2 regions of the Candidatus Stoquefichus sp. SB1 genome follow, and region 2 is predicted to be linked to the other one. Evidence: riboswitches for the same ligand, from Rfam matches in the RefSeq annotation. Region 2 holds a riboswitch; the other holds the start of a gene.
The links. A riboswitch is a leader RNA that binds a small molecule or an ion and turns the genes downstream of it on or off. The one in region 2 is predicted to bind cyclic di-GMP.
Positions count from the first base shown of each region.

Region 1: linked by a shared signal. The riboswitch ahead of BN1865_RS09170 (sensor domain-containing diguanylate cyclase) and the one ahead of BN1865_RS10900 (transporter substrate-binding domain-containing diguanylate cyclase) in region 2 are both predicted to bind cyclic di-GMP.

Region 1 is NZ_LN852695.1:216,861-226,042, forward strand. It holds gene BN1865_RS09135 (hypothetical protein) at 1-470, opposite strand, end outside; gene BN1865_RS09140 (Jag family protein) at 986-1,585, opposite strand; gene BN1865_RS09145 (YidC/Oxa1 family membrane protein insertase) at 1,600-2,460, opposite strand; gene rnpA (ribonuclease P protein component) at 2,463-2,798, opposite strand; gene rpmH (50S ribosomal protein L34) at 2,838-2,972, opposite strand; gene dnaA (chromosomal replication initiator protein DnaA) at 3,487-4,830, shown strand; gene dnaN (DNA polymerase III subunit beta) at 4,979-6,082, shown strand; cyclic di-GMP riboswitch class I at 6,167-6,242, shown strand; gene BN1865_RS09170 (sensor domain-containing diguanylate cyclase) at 6,295-8,553, shown strand; gene BN1865_RS09175 (response regulator transcription factor) at 8,607-9,182, shown strand, end outside.
Region 2 is NZ_LN852695.1:575,392-584,573, reverse strand. It holds gene BN1865_RS10915 (MATE family efflux transporter) at 1-356, shown strand, start outside; gene BN1865_RS10910 (hypothetical protein) at 485-1,564, shown strand; gene asnB (asparagine synthase B) at 1,896-3,482, shown strand; gene BN1865_RS10900 (transporter substrate-binding domain-containing diguanylate cyclase) at 3,492-5,942, opposite strand; cyclic di-GMP riboswitch class I at 6,047-6,125, opposite strand; gene BN1865_RS10895 (YaiI/YqxD family protein) at 6,187-6,639, opposite strand; gene BN1865_RS10890 (rhomboid family intramembrane serine protease) at 6,636-7,205, opposite strand; gene BN1865_RS10885 (immunoglobulin-like domain-containing protein) at 7,195-7,986, opposite strand; gene gltX (glutamate--tRNA ligase) at 8,205-9,182, opposite strand, start outside.

The sequences.
Region 1 (9,182 bases), 360 kb from region 2:
TCTCTTCCTTCTTCAAACATCTGATTGTTTTCATCAATTCTACAATGACTATGATAGATTGGCAATCCATATCCCAATACATCTGTCTCGGTTATAAAGATAATGATCACATTGGGAAGCTTATCCCATTGTTCATTGGGAAACGATGTATTCGCATCTATCAGACTTCCATGAAACCTCGCTCTTTTAGGATGTGCTCCTTTGGTATCTCTCTGTACTTCAATGTTGATATAGTCATCACCATCCCTGACAAGTACATCAATGCTGATAGATCTACCCAGAATATTATTGATATCATACTGAGCATGACATTCAATGATATCAACACTCCTTTCAAGGATAATTTCAAGAAACTGTCTGACGACATCCTCATCCTTAAAGACAATCCTCATGAAGTCATCATCCATCAGTCTCAGTCTGGCAATAGAATCAAGATAATCGGTATTGCCTTCATGAACAAATAAAGTCATTCAATAAATCCCTCCTTATATTGATATAAGGAATCTAATAACAATATAGCACAATAATTGCTTAAAGTAAATATTTATTCAAAAGATCCCTATACTTATATATACACAAAAAAAGTTCATTTTTCTTTTTTTAAATCAAAGAAAATTAAATTTTTTACTAAACAATTATTGAGTGAAACATGACTAACATATTTACATCATTATGATCTTCTTAATATTTTTCTAGGATATTATAATATTGATTATATATTACTTTTCATTTATACTTAAATATGACCATAATATAGTATTTATAATTCTATTTTGTGTTTACTAAAAATTTACTTTTTTAGCTATTGGTTATCACCTTTTCACTTTTTTAATGATAGCTTGAACAACTTCATTATAAACAGAAAGGTGATACCTTTGTATAACTTTTTATCTTCCACCTGCATAGCAGGTGTTTTTTTCATATACTCTGTTCTCAACTTGCTCAAGTTTATTAAATCAAAAAAAGAATAGCTCACACTATTCTTTTATTCTACATATGAAATTGTAATAAATCTATTTTTTCCTTCGCCTTGGCTTTCTGTTTTTAAATGACCCATTTCAGAAATCACTTGATGAATTACTTTTCTTTCATCAGCAGGTAATGGATCAAGTTTAACTGCTACTTTACTTCTTAAAACTTGTTTTCCAAGACGTTTTGCCATAGATGACACTTTCTTATATCGATTTTCTTTATATCCATTTATATCAATACTAATTTCAATTCTTTTCTTAAATTGATTCTGTACAGCATTTTTAGCAATAAAATTTAATGCTCTTAAAATAACACCATTTTTACCAATCAAAATAGAATTATTATCTGTATTAATATTACAATAAATACGTTCATTTTGAATATAAGATACTGTTTCTACAGTAAACTCCATATCTGATAAAATTTTTCTTATGTAATTTTCTAAAAAATCTTGAACCATACTCTCAGTATAACATTCAATAATCACTTTTTTAGAAAATAAGCCTCTTTTTTCTTCAATAATTTCATAATTCAGCTGATCTGGAGTTATTCCTAAATCTTGACATGCAAGTTGGACAACTTCATCTACAGTTTTTCCTTCATATGTTTTCATTGTTTTGTCCGTCCTTATTTTTCTCTTTTCTTTTCAATGTGATAAATTTGGATATAAATAGTTCTTATAATTGTAACGATACTTGTTGTAATCCAATATAAAGACATAGCTGTTGGCATTGATAATGCAAACCAAACAATCATAACAGTCATAACAATATTCATTGTTTTCATTGATTGTTGTTGTTTAGATACTTTATAACGAGGATTTCTTTTTAACATGATATTATTGATTTCAATTGCTAAATATTGTGTAATACCAACAATTGCAACAATAACAATATATTGCCAATGACCACTTGTGATTTGAGACATTGGTGTTAATCCTAATGATAATCCAAAGAGTGTTGAATCATATAAAAGTTCAATTCTTTGAACACCTTGCCACATTGCTAACATAATTGGAAGAGTTAAGAAAGTTGTAAATGAACTCATCATACTAACATCATGCTTTTTATATAATGCCTGAATTTCAGCAGATTGTCTCATTTGTGAAGCCTGATCTTTTCTTCCAGCATATTTTCTTTGAATCTTTTCCATTTCTGGTTGAAGCATTTGCATCTTTTGTGTAGAAACAGTAGATTTAATCATAATAGGTAAGATTAACAAGTTGATGAAAATTGTCATACCGACAACTCCCCAGGCAACATTACCTAATGTATCACTAATAAATAAGATTCCCTTAGCAATTGGTATTGTTAAGATAAAATCAAAAAATCCAGCATCCAAACTCCATGGAGTTGAAGCATTAATTGCACGATCAGCTAATAAATGTCCATTTGAATCTAAGTTTTGACCACAACCTGTCAATACAAATACAAAGGCCAATAATGCAAATACCTTTAAAAATTTCTTTGTACGTTGATCTAAATACATGTTTATTTTTCCATCCTTTTATTTATTTTGTCATAGAGAAATTTTAAATCTTTCATATTATCCTGATATGAACTTGTTAAAAATTTATTTCTTACTATCACAATAAAATCCCTTTTTTGATCTTTATCAAAAATTTCTTGAACCATCATTCTGACTTGCCTTTTCACTTTATTACGCTTAACAGCATGACCTAATTTTTTACTTACAGAGATACCTACTCTCATATGATAATCATTTTTCATATAATAGACAACATATTTTCCATTAGCAACAGAATTTCTTTTATGAATAATTGTCTGAAAGTCCTCATTTTTCTTAATTCGATATTCTTTTTTCATATTTTTTTAGAAAAAAAACCACATAAAGTGGAATTTTTGTTAGGCAGATAATACTTTTCTTCCTCTTTGACGGCGACGAGCAAGTACTTTTTTTCCGCCTACTGTTGCCATTCTAGCTCTAAAACCATGAGTTTTTGCTCTTTTTCTCTTATTTGGTTGATATGTTCTTTTCATTCATTACACCTCCAAAATTTCTAATTTTTTTATACACAGTAACATATGCCCCATTATTATATGGGTTTTACCCTTATAAGTCAATGAAAATAATGAAAATTCTTTGATACAATACGTATTTTTAGGAAAAAAAACAGGCATAAATTCAGTCAATTTACATATATTATGAATAGAGGAAATAAACTTTTCACACTTTATTCACGTTGTGAAAGAAGTTATTCACAATTGTGCATAATTCCTCTTAACGCCTTATCCAGCTTAATTCTTGATTGTGAATGAGTTTAAGCATAACTTGTGAATATAGAAATCTCAAAAAAAATATTCACAATTATTCACAGTGCATAATTATTTGTGCACATTTTTACTTTACACAAATTTGTGTATAACCAAAAAAATACCGATTTATCAATACTTTTTACTGTGCATAACTATGTGAATAAGTTGTGCATGGCTTTTTTGCTCTTCATTTTATTCACAATTTCATCTATAATATGAACTGAAAGAAGGTGAATATGTGAATAATCTTAATATAGATTGGCAAAAGACGCTCAATATATTCAAAAGTAAGCTAGATGAATTTCATATTGATAAGATTAGTTTTGATTCTTTCTTCACAACTTTGCAGGTCAGAGATATTGTTGATAATGATGTCACTATGACTATTGATACTCAATGGAGTTTAGATTTTGTATCTACTTATATTGATAATTTAGAAGAAATCTACAACACAATTACGAATGGACATTATCATTTAACCCTTGTGACTGAAGAAGATTATAATAAAGCAACATCTCAAAAAAATGTTTTATTAAACTTTGAAGATAATCTTAACCCTGATTTAACATTTGAAAACTTTGTTGTTGGTAACAGTAATAGAATTGCTCAAAATGCCTCATTAGCTGTAGCAATGAAACCAGGTATTTCTTATAGTCCTTTATTTATTCACAGTAATTCAGGACTGGGGAAAACACATTTATTAAATGCAATTGGTAATTACGCTAAAAAACGTGAGCCTTCAACAAAAGTCCTTTTTACAACAAGTGAAAACTTTGTGAATGAATATATCCAATCACTATCAAACCATACCATTGAAGAATTTAATTATAAATTTAGACATATTGATATCCTTTTAATAGATGATATTCAATTTATGGCTACAAAAGAATCATCTAGTGAAATCTTTTTTAATATATTTAATAGCTTAATTAGTAATAAAAAACAGATTGTCATTACTTCTGATAAACCACCTCGTGATCTAAGAGGTATGGAAAGTCGTCTAGTCAGTCGATTCTCTTCTGGTTTAACAGTCAGTATTGACACACCTGAATTTGAAACATCAAAAGCCATCTTAAGAAAAAAAATTGAAATAGAAAATGTTGATTATCCTATTGCTGAAGAAGTTCTTGATTTTATAGCTTCACACTTTAATACCGATGTTAGAGAATTAGAAGGAAGTTTAAAACGTTTATTATTTTATAAACTGATTTGTGGCAAAAAATCTGATACAATAGATTTAAACTTTGCATTAGAAGCATTTAGTGATACATATACTCAACCTGCTCAAAAGAAGGAATTAACAGTATCTAATATCAAAAAATGTGTTGCTGATTATTACAATCTCACAGTTACCCAAATTAATTCTAAATCTCGTACTTCTAGTATTATTGTTGCAAGACATATTGCAATGTACTTAGTTAGAGACTTAATTGATGATATTTCTTTTATTCAAATTGGTCATGAATTTGGAGGAAGAGATCATTCAACTGTAATGAAAGCTTGTAGTAAAGTTCAAAAGAAATTAGAGAAAGATATGAATTATCGTCAAGCTATTGATGACATCAAAAAGAAGCTTGTGTAAAAGTTATGCACAGTTATCCACAATTTATTCACCCTCTATTTCTTAAAAAAGAATGATAAAAACACGATTTTTTAAACTTATGCTTATTGTGCACAGTATTATTATTATGATATTATTTAAATAATAATAAAAATAAAGGAGAAAAAAGATGAATTTCAAGATTAAAAGATTAGAGTTACTTAATGCTTTAGCAAAAGTATCCAGAGCTGTTTCAATGAAAAGTCCTTTACCTGTTTTAACAGGAATTAAATTTGATCTCAAAGAAGATGAATTAATATTAACTGGTAGTGATAGTGATATTACAATTCAAACAACGATTAAAGAAAATATTGAAATTCTTGAAAAAGGTTCTGTTGTTTTATCTTCTCGATATATATTAGAGATTATTAAAAAAATTGATTCTGATCAGGTTCATATATATATAGTAGATGGAACTTTAACAAGAATAGAAGGAGCAAGTTCACGTTTTGATTTAAATGGTACATCTTATATTGATTATCCTAGAATTGATTTAAATAAATCTGGAGTCAATTTACAGATGAAATCAACAGATATTAAAGAAGCAATTGAACAAACATCTTTTGCTACAAGTGAAAAAGAAACAAGACCTGTTTTAACAGGAGTTAATTTTAAAGCAAAAGATCATGTTTTAGAATGTATTGCAACTGATAGTTATCGTTTAGCAAAACGTATATTAAATATTGAGTCTGACGTTTCTTTTAATATTATTATTCCTAAGAAAAGTTTAATTGAAATTAGTCGTATTATTGAAAAAGATGAATTAATTGATATGTATGTTTCTGATCGTAAAGTCTTATTTATATTTGATTCAGTATTAATTCAAACAAGATTAATTGATGGAACATATCCAGATACAAGTCGTTTAATTCCAAATAGTTTTGATTATTCTATGACTATTGATAGTGTAAGTTTACTTAATTCTATTGATAGAGCTTCATTATTATCAAATGAGCAATCAAATATTATTAAATTAACAATGAATGAAGATCAAGTGATGTTATCTTCTTATTCACAGGAAATAGGGTCAGTAGAAGAAAATTTATCAAAAGCTTTTTATAAGGGAACACCACTAAGTATCTCTTTTAGTGCAAAATATTTAAATGATGCAATTAAAAGTATTAATGGTGATAAGGTCAAAGTCTTATTTACAGGTGAAATGAAACCATTTATTATTAAAGATTTTGAAAAAGAAGATATCATTCAATTGGTTTTACCAGTTAGAACTTATTAAAAAGTATGATTTTGTCATACTTTTTTCTTTTTTGTCGATTATGTATTCTTGATAAAGAAATTGAATATGATATAATAGTCTAGTATAAATATTTGGCAAAGCTATCGAAAGGTAGTGACGCAAAGCTAAAGGGCCTTTTTATTGGCAGCCAGTTGCATTTTGGTAATAGGTTGCTTTGCACCTATTTTTTATTTTGAGAAAGGAATGGAAAGATGAAGAAAACAAAATCATTAATGAAAATATTAATAGCAGCACTTCTTATGATTTTTACGTTTTGTTCATTCTATGACTTTATTCAACAAACAAATATATTAAATACTCAAACAACATTAGATCATTTAAAAGATGTTGGTAAAGAAACAGCCAATAATTATAATCAGAGATTTATAACAATGTCTCAGATTTTAAATAGTACTTGTAAATTAATAGAAACAAATGCTTCAAATGAAAAAGATATTGGTCAAATATTAGATAATGTTCAACAAAATCATACAATGTTTCAAAGATTATGGTTTGTAGATAAAAATAAACGTTTGCATAATTATAAAGAACATCTTGAAATGGATGCTGTTAATAGTTATGTTGATCTCATGTTAAAAGGACAATCTGGAATAACTGATCCTTTTGAGTCACCATTTAATCACAAAATGGTTGTTGTTGTTTATAATCCAATCTATAAACAACAAGAAGTTATTGGTGGTGCTATTGGTATTGTTGAAATTAATGATGTAAATCATGATTTTATTTATAATGATATTTTTGATAATGAGGCTTATGTTTTTGCAACTGCTTCTGATGGGAAAATAATATCTAAAATTAATAATAAGAATACACTTTATTATGGTGATAATTATTTTGATTTTTTAAAAAATGATGTTTTATATTTAGATGGAAATTATAATAATGTTATTGATCATATAAAAAATAATAAATCAGGATATATTACTTATCGTTTTCATGAAAATTATGAACGTTTGGTTTATTATACACCTGTTAAAATTAATAATTGGTATGTTTTTACTGTTATCTCTAGAGATATAGTGACACAAAAGAATGAAAAGACTAATCAAATTACTTTCTATTTAATTGTAAAAATGATTATTTTATTTATTATTTTAATGATATTGATTATTATCTATTTTAGAAAGATTAACAAAATTAATAGAGATATTAATAGAAAATTAGCTGCAAGTAATCGTAAAATTGAAGTTATTTTAAAACAGACAAATGATCGTATTTTTGAATACAGTATTGATAAAGATAGTCTAACTTTAGATGCTTGGAATGATTATCCTAAAATTATGTTAAATAGTTTTTTGAGTAATTTGCATAATTATAATTTTGTTTCTAAAGAACATGAAAAATTATTAATAGAGAAATTCCATGAAGTTATTGAGAATAAAGATAAGATTGTTTTTGATGCTAAATTCCCATATATCAGTAAAGATGAACAAACATGGTTCCATGTTTCTATTATCTATGTTGAAGAAAATCATAAGTTAATTGGGACATTAAAAAATAGTACAAAAGAAATGGAAGAGTATAATATTCTTCTTCAAGATCAAATGTTTAAAAATTCAATATATTCAAATGCTATGTGTATGTTTGCAGTGAATTTAAAGAGTCGAAAGGTTGTTATTTATCAAGTTGATAGTTTATATCATAATGTAATTAATGTTGAATATAATGATGAATTTATTTCAAATGTGATTTCTAAAGTTCATCCAGCTGATAAAGAAAGAGCAAGACGTTTCTTTAATTGTGATCGTATTCAAAGTCTTTATCATCATCATGATGGTATTAATCGTATAGAGTATCGTAGTTTTAATGAAGAAATGAATAAATATGTATGGATTCGTTATAGAATTCAATTTGAAAGACAAAGTAGCAACAATGAGTTATTAATGATTGCTTATGCAAATAATATTAATGAAGAGAAATTAAGACAGTTAGAATATGAATTTAAAGCTCAAAGAGATGGGTTAACAGGGTTATATAATCGTCAAAGATTTAATCAATTGGTTGATAATTATTTGCAAGAAAATAATTCTTTGGTTTGTTATAATGCTTATATGATTGTTGATTTAGATAATTTTAAAAAGATTAATGATAATTTAGGTCATAGTCAAGGGGATCAGGTCATTCAAAATGTTGCTCAAATATTAGAAAATATTTGTAGTGAAAATGGTTATATTGGACGTTTTGGTGGCGATGAGTTTGTGATTTTCTTATATGATCAGGAGTCATATGCTGAAATTGAAAACAAGGCAAGAAAGATTTTAAATGAAATTGAAAATATTGAAATTGATAAAAAGTTTGAACTTTCTGCATCCATTGGTATTGCTTTTGTTAAAAATGAAAAGAATCATATGCAGTTATTTGATAAATGTGATCAGGCGTTATATGTATGCAAAAATAGTGGTAAGAATAGATTCTTTGTATTTATAGATAATGAGGATACTAACTTTTAAAGTTAGTATTTTCATTATCTTAATGAATAAGCTATAATAAAGATGGTGAGATTATGAAAAAAATATTATTAGTTGAAGATGATATGGATATTATCAGTCATTTAACTTTATTTTTAGAAAGTGAAGGTTTTGTTATTAAAAATACAGATAGCCAAACACAGGCAATGAAGATGATTTATAATCAGAATTTTGATTTGATTTTATTGGATTTATCATTAAAAGAAGGCCATGGTTTTTCTTTATATCATGAGATTAAAGACTATCAGGATATTCCTATTATCTTTTTAACTGCCAGCAATGATGAATATAGCGTTGTAACAGGATTAAATTTAGGTGCTGATGATTATATTGCGAAACCTTTTCGTCCAAGAATTCTTTTATCAAGAATTCAAAGTGTATTAAGAAGATATCAAAAACAGGATATTATCTATCAGTATTTAGATATCAAATTAAATACATTAAGTGGTCAGGTTTATAAAAAAGATAAAGAAATTATTTTATCAGCTTTAGAATATAAATTATGTCTTATTTTCTTTTCTCATCCTCATCAATTACTCACAAGAGAATTTCTATTAGATGAACTTTGGAATATTACCGGAGAAGATGTGAGTGATAACACATTATCTGTT
Region 2 (9,182 bases):
TGCTTTGTTTCCCACAATTTATTGTTGCTATTTTTAATAGTGAAAATAATATAATTATGGCGCAAATTGCTCAAAACGGTTTACCACTTTATTTTGCTGGATTCTTTTTTGCCGGAATCAATATGGTCATGATTACTTTCTTTGCTTCAACAGAACAAATGAAGAAGTCATTTGTATTATCAATTTTAAGAGGGGGCGTTATCATTATTCCTCTCGTTATTGGATTATCTATTCTCTTTCATTTAAATGGGGTTTGGATTTCATTTCCTATTAGCGAATGCTTTATCTTAATCATTGCTATTCAATTTTATTATCGTTCTCATAAAACACTTTATCAAAAAACATCAGTTAACTGATGTTTTTTGATTTATATAACATTGAATTTCTTATATGATCAACATTTTCTTTTGAATATTTCACACATTATTTTTATTTATATTTATGATATGTATAACGTATAATATTAAGAAAAAGGAGCCATTATATGAAAAACAAATCTCTTATTATACTCTATAGTATCCTATGTTTCTTAATAATATTTATGTGTTATTTATTTCAACTCTATACCTCAATGCATATCAAAAATGCTGTCACTTATAGTTTCTTCTATATCTTTTTCCCGATTCTCCCTATCTTTATATGTCTCATTATTTTTGTTATTAACTTTTTACTTCCAAATAAAAAAGCAACACTTATTCATCATTATTTAGATGAGCATATTATCCCTTCAATTGACTTGTCAGATTTAAAAAAACAAACTTCAACTGATAAATTTCATAAATATTTACTGATAGAAAGATTATTAACTTATATTTCTATATTATTAGCTGTATTTCTTATTTACAGTTTATTATTTAATGTCTCTCAAGTACGTTATGATTTTAATACACATCAATGGAAAAGTTTTCAATCAATTAATATTTTTATTTATGTTATTGCTGCAATTTTCATTTACTTCTTTGAATCTATAGTCATAGCTATTCATCATTATCGTAAGTTCAATCAAACAGTGTTAAAGGATTCTGTTAGTTATTTATACTTAATTTATCTTTTATCTGGATATCAAAGAGGTAAACCAAACTCATTGAATTTGATTGATATAATGAATGTTGGTGCTGCTTTAGGGAATTTGGGTTATTTTCAAGAAGGCTATGATTATTTACATTTTCTTGATTGTCATAAGATGATTAAAAAACCTGCCCTTTTACAAATGTATCATTATCATTGTTTTATTTATGCCAGTCATTTAAATTTAGATGCGACTTATCATAAAACACAATTACTGCATATTATTGAATCTCATCCACGTATTCAAAAGAGTAAGACAACACAAACTATTTTATTAAGAATAACTATGGAAGAGTTGTTTCAGCAAGAAAAATGGCAGGAGTTTCTCGATTATATACAATCTCATCAAAATGAATTACAGCATGAAATGATAAAGCCTATTCTTCAATATCAATTATATGTTGTTTATTGTCATCTTCATCTTGATAAACAGAGTCAAGCAATCAAGGAGCAATGGAAAGATCATCATTTATTCAAAAATTATCAAAACAATTAAAATTTATTATTGCAATTAATAAAAAATTATTATATACTAGTAACAATTCATAAAGGCTACGATAAGGAGAGTAATCTTAAACAGAAGTCCCAGCGAACTGGAAGATGGTGCAAGTCCAGTGATGAAGTTTATGATGAAGAACACCTTGGAGCTGTCTACCGAAACGAAAGAAGTAGGCTAGATCGTTTTCAGTTACGTTACGGCTGACGGGTATCGAGTACTCACAGAAGTATTTTCCGTACCATGTAACTTCATGATTTTATGAATTATACTGGACAGATACTCGCACATTGTGGCGAGTTTTTTTGTCAAAAGAAGGGAGAAATGATATATGTGTGGTTTTTTAGTTATGAATGGACAAGAATTGTCTTTAGAAGCTTTTGATTTATCATTGAAGAAGATAAGTAATCGTGGTCCTGATGCATCTGAAAGTTATTATGCTTTTGGTAGGACATGGGGATTTAATCGACTTTCAATAATGGATTTATCAAAACGAGGGATGCAGCCTTTTCAATACCTGGATAATATTGTGGTGTGTAATGGGGAAATTTATAATTATCCTGCTTTAAAGGAAAATCTTTATAATGATTATATTTGTCATAGTGGTAGTGATTGTGAAATTCTATTACCACTCTATTTAAAATATGGTATAGATACAATGGTCAGAATGCTAGATGGAGAATTTGCTTTTGTTATGTATGATAACCAAACCAAACAAATCTTAGCTGCTCGTGATCCAATGGGAATTCGTCCTATGTTTTATGGCTATAGTCATCAAGAACATGTCATTTGTTTTGCTTCTGAAGCTAAGGCTTTAGTTGATATATGTGATGATATTATGCCATTTCCACCTGGACATTATTATAGTAATGGAGAATTTATTTGTTATAATGATTTAAGTGATGTCAAAATGATTCATATGGATAGTATTGAGGAAATTGCTTTTTGTTTACGTAGCAAATTAGAAAAAGCTGTTAAAAAAAGATTACAGTCTGATGCCCCTATTGGTTTTTTATTAAGTGGTGGCTTAGATTCATCATTAGTTTGTGCTATCGCTAGCCGTATGTCCAAAAAACCGATTCAAACGTTTGCGATTGGTATGGAAACTGATCCGATTGATCTCAAATATGCTAGACAGGTTGCTGACTATTTGCATACAGACCACACTGAAATTATTATGCGTAAGGAAGATGTATTAAATCATTTAAGAAAAGTCATTTATACTTTAGAAACATGGGACATTACAACCATTCGTGCTAGCATTGGTATGTTTCTATTGTGCCAATATATTCATGAACATACAAATTTAAAAGTGATTCTTACTGGTGAGGTTTCTGATGAACTTTTTGGTTATAAGTATACAGATTTTGCTCCTGATGCTTCCTCTTTTCAAAAAGAATCACAAAAACGTATACAAGAACTCTATATGTATGATGTTTTAAGAGCTGATCGTTGTATATCAGCCAACGCTTTAGAAGGACGTGTGCCTTTTGCTGATATTGATTTTGTCAATTATGCAATGGCAATTGACCCAAACAAGAAAATGAATACTTATAATAAAGGAAAATATCTTTTAAGACATGCTTTTGAAGGACTGGATTATTTACCTGATGATATTTTAATGCGTGAAAAAGCGGCGTTTAGTGATGCTGTAGGTCATTCCATGGTTGATTATTTAAAAGAATATGCTGAAACTATATATACTGATGAAGATGTTTTAAAAGCAAAAGATAAATATGCTTATTGTCCTCCATATACAAAGGAATCTTTATTGTATCGTGATATATTTGAAGAATTTTATCCAGGTCAAGCCAAATGGATTAAAGACTTTTGGATGCCTAATAAGGAATGGGATGGTTGTAATGTCAGTGATCCAAGTGCTAGAGTTTTAAAAAATTATGGTAAAAGTGGTCAATAAAAGAGCGAATTAATCGCTCTTTTTAAGTGTATTGATAAATCGATAATTATTACGACCAGATTTTTTAACAGCATATAATGCTTTATCAGCATTTTGATATATTTCATCATATGTTTGATGTTCTTGTGAAAAAGCAATTCCCATACTTATTGTCATTGGTTTTCTATCTTCACCAATCAAATTCTCATGAACAATATTTCTGAGTTTTTGACAATATTCAATAACCCATTCCTCACTCTGAGGATTCTTAAGAACAATGATAAACTCATCTCCACCAACTCTTCCCACCACATCTGTTGATGATGTAATTTGAAGAATAATTGAAACTAAGTTTTGTAAAATTTGATCTCCATAAAAATGTCCAAAGTTATCATTAATCCCTTTAAAATTATCTATATCCAATATGATAAATGCAACTCTATTTGTTGTTTGACTTTCTAAATATTCACTAATAAGTTCACGACATGTAGCTGAATTATAAATTTTTGTTAAACTATCTTTTCTTGCAAGTTCTTTCCATTGTAACTGTTCTTCTTTTTGTGATTGAATATCAGTAATCTTTCCAATAATATAAGTCAATTGATCCTTTTCATCAAATATTGGTTGTAAGAACACTCTTTGCCAACGACTTGTTTCATCTAGCAATTTCACCATAACTTCTTCATTATATGTGCGTTTATTCTCTAAAACCGATTTAATTTTTTCTGAGCCTGCATATTCCTTTTGAATATAATTTTCAATATTTTTTTGATTACATAATAATTTTGCTGCTCCACCACTCAATGTAAGCATATCTTTTGCTACATTATATTCTATAAAACAATCTCCTGATAAATCACTAATTTGTTGAAAACGATTCAATTCCTTAAGAACCTTTTCATTATTCTTTTTATTAGTATAATATCTAGAAAAGAAATAAATTCCACTTAATACAACAACAATGCTTATAAATGGAGCTGGATTATTCTGAATATAATTTACAAAAGTAAGATCCTCTTTAGCATAGGTTGCATTTTTAAATACAATGGATTGTATTTCTGAAAATGAAGCTGTATCTATTCCTTTATTAATAATACTCATTAAAGAAATATCATCATCTTTTCTAACAGCAATACAATTTTTCGTATTATGTCCTTCAGACTGAGGAATCATTGTTACATTTTCAAACGAAAATGTACTATTATAATATATTGCAACATGACTCGCTAAATAAGCATAATCGGCTAATCCCTTATCCACAGCATTAAAACAGTCATGTGCTGTATCATAATAAACAATTTCTCCCTGATACTTATTTGAAAAATCTGTTCCTTTTGGTATCGCCAATCTCTTACCTATAACTTCACTTGCATCCAATCCTTTTGTCATAATAATTTCAACATTAGAATTTACAAAAGATTTTGATAAAGAAAACTGATTATGACTTTCATAATAAGGAGTTGTAACAGCTCCAGCAATAAGATTTTGATGATCTTCTAACATTGTTAAATACTCATCATAAGATTCAGTATAGTTATATTTAAACTTAATCCCACTTAATTCTCCAATATAATCTAATAAATCAATTGTAATCCCAACAATATTCCCTCGACTATCTTTGGATTGAAAAGGTGCTTTACCACCCAATATAGCGACCTCTATCTCAGGATGATTTTTAACATATTCTTTTTCACTATCTGTTAATATAAAGTGATCATTACGAAGAGAAAAGTATTTATCATGTAATTCACTCATAAATGAAGGCTGTTCTTTATTCAAAGCTGTCATAGCTTCATTCATTTCAGAAATAATATCCGACTTTCCTTTTGTTGTCACAAAGTAAAAAGGTCGTGGTGAAAACGTCGCAACAACACGATAATTTCCAACAATATTAGCCTGTTCAGAAATAGCTGCCGCCTCTATCTTTTGGTCATCTAAATCTTTCAGCAACTCAACACTTGTTTCATAAAAATGCTGTTTAATACTAATACCATTCATATCTCCAAATTCTTTTAATTTCACATTCTCTTGTTGTTTTGAACTGACAATACCAACATCCAGTGACTTGAGTGAATAAATATTTGTATCATTAATATTGGCATTATTAGATAAAACATACAATGCCATATTTCCCATACCATAATTGGTTGAAGTATAATCATACATCGATGTTAATGACTCATCATAAATTAAACCACCCATCATATCTAATTCCCCATTTTGAACTTTCTCCATGGCCGATATAATTTGTTCATTTTCATCACCTTCTAAAGCGACATATTCAAATTTAAAATGAGTAAAACGTTCCAACTCATTTAAATAGTCATAAGTATATCCAGAGTAAACATTTCCATCATTAATTTCTGACATTCCATTTTGAATGGGATAAGCAACTTTTACTGTTGTTTTAGCAGATAAAGGACTTATATGAATTGTCAAAAGTATTAAACTCACCATTATTATAGATAATATTTTCTTCAATCTTCTCATCTCCTTTATCTCAACAAAAAAGCATACTCGTAAAATCCACCAGTATGCAAAATCATCATGAAAAAAGATTCAAAACATGAATTTTCAAGACTATTTTTTGCAACTGGCTGCCATATGAAAACAGGCCCTATAGTTTTGCGTCACTACCTTTCGATAGTTTTGCCTTTGTGTTCTTATCATACTCACATTTGTCCTATAAAGTCAATGTGAATATATTATTTTGTGACAAAAAAAGCTATTCATTTCCTTGTTGAACAGCCTTTTTTAATATTTCTTCAAGATTATTTAAGAACTTTTCACGTATTTGAGAAGTTCTCTTTGCTGGCCCTCTCACATGTTTCCCACTTTTTCTTTCTTTTGCTGAGATATAGCGTGTTGACAACAACAAATCAATATTTTGATCATTAATCAGCATTCCACTCATATGCAACACAATCGCACGTTTTCCTAGCAGTAAACCAGCCAATCCATAATCTTGTGTAATCACTAAATCTCCTGGTTGAACATCACTAACAATTCGCATATCAACACTGTCTCTTGCTATTTCACATTCCACAACCTGATAATAATCATCCTCTAAAACATGAGCATAATCAATATATACAATCATTTCTATCTGATATTTTATTGCGAGTGCTTTAATTGCCAACTTATCAGGGCAAGCATCACCATCAATGAGCAATCTCATACCATCTGAATTGCCAGTAAAATAACAATCCCAACAATTCCTCCAATTAATCCACCAAGATGTCCTGTTTTAGAAATCTGTCTATTCATTAATGTATATAACAAATTAATAACAATAACACTCATAAATTGCTGTAACAAAGACATGAATGGTCCACCCACAAATAACCCTAAAGCAATGATAGCTCCAAAGAAACCATAGACAACGCCACTTGCTCCAATCGTCATTGTATAGTAATAACGATCTGATATCTGCGAAGCACTATAACACAATAGCGAACTTAAAAACATTGATATCAATATCAAATACAAATATTCAACTGGTCCTAATAAACTTTCAAAAAAATGTCCCAATTGATACAAAGCATAGCCATTCATTAAGAAATGAAAGAAGTCTACATGAATAAAATGACAAGTCACAAAACGCCAATATTGCTTTCTTTCATGAATATCAGGAGGATAAAACGCTCCTAACTTCATTGCACAATCATATTTATCCTCCTGATTGATAAAATTAATATAAATAAATAGCCCAGCACAAATTAATAAATATATATTAGTTATCATTTTCTATAACAGTTACCTTTCTTATTGTTTTTCCAATATTACCTGCATTATCACTCACTGAATAAGTAATCTGATAAACTCCTGGTTCTTGATTATTAACAGTTCCACTTATAATCATTCTAAAAGTAATATCTCCCTCAATATCATCAGTGGCCTTTACACCTTTCTTTAAATCAATTTCATCACCAACATGTATTTCAATATCATTAGCCCCTGTAATTATTGGTAAAACCTTATTGTTTTCTACAACGATCTTTACCCGTAAAGCTGAAGACTGATTTCCATGATCATCCTCAACAATAATTTTTTCCACATGTGATCCAGGTTCAGTATATGTTTTTGATTTAGATTTCTGTTTTGTTTTTTCTTCATAAAAATAAACAGTTGTATGTGATTGATCTTCTATCTTCTTAATCAAATCTTTGGCATAAATTGTTTTTCCAACTTCTATATTTAATTGAACACTCTTTAATTGAACTTTTGGTTTAATCGTATCAATAACCTGAATTTCAAATGTCTGCTTTTCACCAAAATATTCAATAGAAGCCTGATATGTTCCCACTTCTTTAGATACTCCAGACAAATCTAACTTTACACTTTCTAACACTGAAGGATTTGCAGTTACATATTCTTCAACATTCACTGGTATTTCTTCTCCATATTGATACACAAAGGTATTTCTTTTTAATTTAATTGGTGAAATTGTCATGGCTAAATAAATTAATATTGCATCTACCAAAACAAATAAACTTAATACAGAAACAATGATTTTATTTTGCATGATATTCACCTCCGATTATTATTATACCATCGAAATGTGAAATCTTTGTGTCACATTATCATTTTTTTGTCATAGATTTTAAAAAATAACATACTTTTATAATAAAAGTATGTTATTTATCTGCTTCATAAAAATCTTTCGTTAATATTTTATCAATGAATTATTAACCCCAAATGAATTCAAAACAAAACTTCATATTCTAAGTAAAAAGGATATTTCTATCCTTCTAATCTTGCGATTACTTTTTCTTTACCAAGTAACATAATTGAACTTGCCAAGTCTGGACCATGCATAATACCTGTAGTCGCAATACGAATTGGCATATAAAGCATTTTCCCTTTGACTTTTGCTTCTTTTTGAGTTGCTTTGATACAAGCTTGAATATTCTCTTTTGTGAAATCTTCTAACTCCATTATTTTTTCTTTAAATACTTTTAATGTCTGAGGAATAGATTCATCTTTCATAAATTCTTTGGCTTCATCATCCAAATGTAATTCATCTTCAAAGAAAAGAGAAACAAGTTCAACAATTTCTTTACCATATGATAACTGATCATGATAAACTGCAATTAAATCTCTTACCCATTGATCATCATGTTGTGATAAATCATATGCTTCTTTTAAAAATGGTAAACATAAATCAACAACTTCATCTAAAGATCTCTCTTTAATATATCGGTTATTCACCCATTTTAATTTATCTTTATCAAACATAGATGGTGATTTAGATAAACGTTTTTCACTAAATTCTTTAATCAATTCATCATGATTAAAAATTTCTTGTTCGCCTTCTGGAGACCATCCTAACAATGCCATAAAGTTAAACATAGCATCTGGTAAATAACCATCTTCTTTATATTGAGAAATAAACTGCATAATTGATTCATCACGTTTAGAAAGTTTCTTTCTTTCTTCATTAACAATTAATGTCATATGTCCATAAGTTGGTGCAATCCACCCTAACATATCATAAATCATCAATTGTTTTGGTGTATTGCTTAAATGTTCCTCACCTCTAAAGACATGTGTAATATCCATAGAATGATCATCAATCACAACTGCATAATTATAAGTTGGTATCCCATTCGCTTTAACTAAAACCCAGTCTCCAATATCTTCAGATTCAAAAGACACATGTCCTCTAATCATATCTTCAAATTCATAAGTTTTTCCTTCAGGAACTTTCACTCTAATTGT